One region of the Leclercia sp. AS011 genome, then DNA from elsewhere that is predicted to be linked to it. Evidence: predicted binding sites of a transcription regulator. Region 1 holds the regulator's gene; the other holds the start of a gene.
What was found. Region 1 encodes Fur, which represses iron uptake genes when iron is present. Its sites were predicted from a motif close to ATAATAATGAGAACNACTATCAA; they were not measured.
Positions count from the first base shown of each region.

Region 2: the regulator Fur is predicted to act here: its motif matches at 1,451-1,473, upstream of WFO70_RS06300 (TonB-dependent siderophore receptor).

Region 1 is NZ_JBBCMA010000001.1:2,231,999-2,235,167, forward strand. It holds gene ybfE (LexA regulated protein) at 1-257, shown strand, start outside; gene fldA (flavodoxin FldA) at 413-943, shown strand; gene fur (ferric iron uptake transcriptional regulator) at 1,235-1,681, shown strand; gene chiQ (ChiQ/YbfN family lipoprotein) at 1,839-2,168, opposite strand; gene chiP (chitoporin ChiP) at 2,215-3,169, opposite strand, start outside.
Region 2 is NZ_JBBCMA010000001.1:1,356,943-1,360,111, forward strand. It holds gene WFO70_RS06290 (alpha/beta fold hydrolase) at 1-340, opposite strand, end outside; gene catA (type A chloramphenicol O-acetyltransferase) at 617-1,276, opposite strand; gene WFO70_RS06300 (TonB-dependent siderophore receptor) at 1,566-3,169, shown strand, end outside.

The DNA of each region.
Region 1 (3,169 bases):
TAGATCTGTTCGCGAATGAGCGTCGCCCGGGACGACCGAAAACCAATCCGCTATCGCGTGATGAACAGCTGCGCATCAATAAGCGCAATCAGCTTAAACGCGATAAAAGTCGTGGGCTTAAACGCGTCGAGCTGAAACTGAACGCTGACGCCGTCGATGCGCTGAACGAGCTGGCGAATGCCCGTGAGATCAGCCGCAGTGAGCTTATCGAAGAGATGCTGATCGCGCAGCTCGGGAAATGGCACGGCAAAGCTTAAGTCAGAAAACTCCCCTTCTTGTTGCTTTCATGTAGCACAGAGTGCAGTCCTGCGTGATAGCAGTTTCCGCAGGCTTCTCTGTTCTGCTATGATTGCCCTTATCCGTGGCTAAATTGCGCCACCATACCATTAAGTATCAAGAGGTTATTTTACTCATGGCAATCATCGGCATTTTTTTCGGCAGCGACACGGGTAACACCGAGAACATCGCAAAAAACATTCAAAAACAGTTAGGTAAAGACGTTGCCGATGTGCATGACATTGCGAAAAGCAGCAAAGAAGATATCGAAGGTTACGATATTCTGCTGCTGGGCATCCCGACCTGGTATTACGGTGAAGCGCAGTGTGACTGGGACGACTTCTTCCCGTCTCTGGAAGAGATCGACTTCAACGGCAAACTGGTGGCCCTGTTCGGCTGTGGCGATCAGGAAGACTACGCAGAGTACTTCTGCGATGCCCTCGGCACCATTCGCGACATCATTGAGCCACGCGGCGCGGTGATCGTGGGTCACTGGCCAACCGCCGGTTACCACTTCGAAGCCTCCAAAGGTCTGGCCGATGATAACCACTTCGTGGGCCTCGCCATCGACGAAGATCGCCAGCCGGAACTGACCGCCGAGCGTGTCGACAAATGGGTGAAACAGGTTCGCGAAGAGCTGCACCTCGACGACATCCTCAATGCCTGATGATGTCGCGGCGCAACGCTAAAGTTGCGCCGCATTGATAGGTAATACCAATCAAAATAATTGCTACAAATTTTTAACTTTTGCTGCCATACCTGTACAATGATCCAGGAGTAAACGGGGAACCTTGTAACAACTTTGTTGGCGGTACCACGTTTTTATAAGCATACTTTACTTGAGACTTGCAGTTTTCATTACGCCATGGCACTTCTATAATGAGACGCATTATCCCAGGTGCATTTTCTGTCACTTCTTCCTTAGAAGTGAATCGTTTAGCAACAGGACAGATTCCGCATGACTGACAACAACACCGCATTAAAGAAGGCCGGACTGAAAGTCACGCTTCCACGGTTAAAAATCCTGGAAGTGCTTCAGGGTCCGGATAACCATCATGTCAGTGCGGAAGACTTATACAAGCGTCTGATCGACATGGGCGAAGAGATTGGTCTGGCTACCGTTTACCGTGTACTGAACCAGTTCGACGATGCAGGCATCGTTACGCGTCATAATTTCGAAGGCGGTAAATCCGTATTTGAACTGACGCAGCAGCATCATCACGATCACCTGATTTGCCTCGACTGCGGCAAAGTGATCGAATTCAGCGATGATTCCATCGAATTACGTCAGCGCGAAATTGCCGCACGTCATGGCATTCGTCTGACCAACCACAGTCTGTACCTGTATGGCCACTGTGCCGAAGGCGACTGCCGCGAAGATGACCACGCGCACGACACGAAATAATCTCCGCTAAGACTCTGAGCCAACCTGACGGTTGGCTTTTTTTTTGCCTGTCATTATGTCAAAAAGCCCGGTGGCGCTGCGCTTACACGGGCCTACCAGGGTGAAATCTCCCGTAGGCCCGGTAAGCAAAGCGCCACCGGGCGTTAAAGACAGCGGATTACTTGCTGTTATTACTGCGAATCTCCTGCCAGATTTTATCGCAGTTTTTGGTCACGTCCTGATTGTTACCCGTTTTACGCGCCTGGATACAGGCCTGGTAATCCGCCACCCGGACGGTTTCCTGGGTCGCAAACTGTTGGTGCGCCTTCTCCTGACGCAGCACGTCCAGCACGCTCTGGCAGGCTTCGAGTTTCTCAGGCGATCCTTCAGCGGTATTGATGCAGGCGCTGTAGGCCTCTTTCAGACGGGTGTCTTCTTTCTGGGTTTGCGGTTGTGCGCAGGCGGCCAGTCCTGATGCCAGCACCGCGACCAGTACGATTCTTTTCAGCATAACGGTTCCAGTCAGGCGGGGATCGCCCCCGCCCGGGTTGTCATCAGAAGATGGTGAACGGGGCGATAACCATAAACTTCACGTCACGCTCGTCCTGGAAGATGTTGCCGTAGCCGCCGCCGTAGCTTGGGATATCGGAGTGGTTGTCATACTGCGTGAAGTGCAGTTTGAACATAGTCCCTTTCGCGCGACCGTCCTGCAGGGTGTAGCTCGCATCCAGGCTGTAGGCAGACTCTTTGATCTTGTTCGAGGCGATATCTTCACGCTGACCGGCGCTGTTGATTAACCAGTCTGCCGGTTTCGCGTCCCAGGCGTAGACATAGGATGCGCCGACGCTCCAGCCCGCCAGGTTCCAGTTGCTCAGGTCATACATCGCCCCGAAGAAGACCGCTTTTTCGCCGTTGGCGTTAAAGTCGGAGCGGTTATCCCACCACACGTCCAGACGCCCGTTGGAAGAGGCATAGGTTGGCGTCATACGCTGCAGGAAGTAACCCTGCTGACCTTCCGCCTTCACGTAGGTCCCTTCCAGACGCAAATCGACCTGACCGACTTTGTAGCCCAGCGTCAGCGCCTGCAGCCATGCCGTACCGTCGTAGATATCGTTCACGGTGCCGCTGTCGGCTTTATCACGCGTACCGTAGAACTGATAGGTCGTTGAGAGCGGGCCACCCACGATATCAAGCTTGTAGCTGGCTTTGGCAAAGTACTGATCGATGAAACCTTCAGCCTGACCAAAGGCGGCTTCGAGAATCAGGTTATTTTTGAAATCGTACTTCGCGCCGAAGGAGTGGAGATAGTCGACGCGGGTTTTTCTGTCATTCTGATAGAACTTGTCCATCTCAAGGTGCCACGGCGCTTTATATTCGTTAGTCCACATGTAAGAGAAACTCAACGCGCCGCTATCACCGTAGTCAAAGTTGGCCCCGGCTTCGGCACCCTGATAGGTACCTGGCATAAAGCTCCAGTGCGGCGCTAACAGGGTTTGCCCGGTTGGTTGC
Region 2 (3,169 bases), 880 kb from region 1:
GGGTGCGGATGTACTCAGCGATAGCGTCAACTACCGGCGCGATGACCTTCCCGTCCCGGTTGGACATAGCAGGTGTATTTGCAAAGCCCGCGAGTTCTAAAATGTGAACGCGATGGCTCAACTGTAGATCTGATGCTAAATCGGCCCAGATTGCGCGAGATGACGCCAGCCCTGGGATCAATATGACATCCGTTCCTGAGCCTTGCGTCTCAACGGACATAGACTGCAAATTCGGATGTTCTGATGATATGGACAGAGATTGAGCGCTGGATATTGGGATTAAGACAGACATCAATAAAAAAGCGCCTCCGAGCATTGCACGAATATTTGGGGTATGCATTAAATCGTCCTGTTTAAGCCAGCTCATTTTAAAAGAGCTTTGTTTTTGTGATCCTGTTGACGCAGTCAGACTAACGCGATGAAGGTAGGGTGCACCACCACCATATTTAGGGTTGACTCTGGTTGCTGAGGTAACGTACCGAGTGAATGTCAATATGCGCAGAAACAGATTTCAGGTTGGGTCAGAAGAAAAAGTTAACTGGATGTGGGCCGATAATGGTATCGGCTACTTTCACAGATCTGCGGAAGGACTCTGGCAGTTTTCATGTCAGTTTTACTAGAGGTGCTCAATGTCATCACACAGCGCCTGTAATTCGTTGATCAACCTTGCCACATGGAACCCATCGCACACGGAGTGATGGACCTGAACGGCGAGCGGCAACAATACTTTCCCATCCTGGTGGTAATATTTCCCCAGCGTGAACATCGGGGAGAAAAAGTTCTTCATATTAGCCACGTTGATATCAAAACTGGTAAAGCTTACCCAGGGAATACCTGACACAAAAAAGATATTTTCTGGAGACTCACCCTTGGGCCAGTAAGCAAGGTTATTACCATAGCGCGCAGTATCTTCTGAATAAACGTTCTGGAAGTGATGGATATTGCCGTCGTACTGACTCCATATGCAGGAAAAGGTCTCCGTTTCATTATGGAAAACGGTATAGCTTGGATAAACTTCATCCCAAATGACCAGCTCATCGTTCTTCATCGCCATCCGGAATTCGGAATGACTATTTACGATCTTAGAAATAAGGAAAATGATTGTCGGATAAAATTTCCAGCCCACCTGCTTAATATGTTTTAGCAGCGCGGTAATATCTAATTGCACAGTCTGGTTAAATGTTGATTGAGCAAAAGACTGAAATACCTCGAAATGCTCTTTCCTTGCCCAGCGAGATAAATCAACAGGGGTGTAGTCTGGCGTTATTTTTTTCATTTTTAACCTTAGGGTGGCAAACGCATTGTGAGAGTAGCGCATCCTTATACAGGAGGAAAGAAAATGCCGTCGAGTTTCCCCTGTTCGCTCGGTTAAGGCCTTCCTGCCCGCCCCCAGAAAACCCCATCAAAATCATGCCATTATGGAAATATTTTTTTAGCAATACCTGTTTACATTTTAATGATAATTCATATCATCTTGACAATCATTATCACCTGCGAAGGTGATGTTCTTGCGGTACGGGGCTTCAACGCCACGACTACCTCGAAAAATCAGGATGATCACAATAATGAAAGCGCGTCACCTCTGGGCTTTAAACCCTTGTTTGTTAATGATGTTAGCCGCTAATGCCTCGGCTGAAGGCCAAAAAGAAGAGTCGCTGGTGGTCTCCGCCAGCCGAACCAACCACAGCATTACTGACATGGCCCAGACCACCTGGGTTATTGAACAGGCTGACATTGAACAGCAGGTTCAGGGGGGCAAAGAGCTCAAAGAGGTGCTGGCGCAGTTGATCCCCGGTATGGACGTCAGCGGCCAGGGGCGTACCAACTACGGCATGAATATGCGCGGTCGTTCAATGATGGTGATGGTTGACGGCGTGCGGTTAAACTCTTCACGCAGCGACAGCCGCCAGCTGGACTCTATCGATCCCTTTAATATCTCGCGCATTGAAGTGATCTCCGGCGCAACCTCCCTGTATGGCGGCGGCAGTACCGGCGGCTTAATCAATATCGTCACCAAAAAGGGGCAGCCGGAAACGGAAGTCGAGTTCCAGACCGGTCTGAAAACCGGGTTCAACAGCCATAACGATAATGACGAGAACGTCGCGGCGGCGGTCAGCGGCGGCAACGATAACGCCTCCGGACGACTGTCGGTGGCCTATCAGCGCTTTGGCGGCTGGTACGACGGCAACGGCGACGAAGTGATCATTGATAACACCCAGACCGGGTTGCAATACTCTGACCGTCTGGACGTGATGGGCACCGGCACGCTGAATATCGACGATCACCAGCAGCTGCAGCTCACCACGCAGTACTACAAAAGCGAATCCGACGGTAAGCACGGCCTCTACCTTGGCGAGAACTTCTCGGCAGTGACGGGTTCCGGCAACGCTTACAACAAAAATAATCTCGACTCCGACCGTATCCCTGGCACCGAACGTCACCTGATCAACCTGCAATATGCCAATACCGATTTCTGGGGCCAGGATCTGCTCGCCCAGATTTATTATCGCGATGAGAGCCTGACGTTTTATCCCTTCCCTACCCTTTCCGGTGGCCGGGTCACCAGCATTGGCGCATCGCAGCAAAAAACTGACTTCTACGGCGGCAAGCTCACCCTCAACAGCAAACCGCTGGATGATTTGACGCTGACGTGGGGTGTCGATGCGGAGCATGAAACCTTCGACGCCAATCAGCAATTTTTCGACCTCAGCAAAGCGGCGGCCAGCGGCGGCATGAAGCTGGATAACGCCTATAACATCGGACGCTATCCGGGCTACAGCATCACCAACCTCGCCCCGTTCCTGCAATCCAGCTACGACTTCTCCGCCATCACCCTGAGCGGCGGCGTGCGCTATCAGTACACCGAAAACAAGGTCGACGACTTTATTGGCTACGCCCAACAGCAGGGTATTGCCACCGGCAAAGCCACCTCGGCGGACGCGGTACCGGGCGGAAAGACTGACTACAACAACCTGCTGTTCAATGCCGGTATTCTGGGTCATCTGACTGAACGCCAGCAGCTGTGGTTTAACTTCTCCCAGGGCTTTGAGATCCCGGATCTGGCGAAATATTACGGTTCCGGCACCTACCAGCTGGTAAACGGCCATTACCGTCTGGTCAACAGCGTTAACGTCAACGACTCGAAACTCGACGGGATCAAAGTTGATGC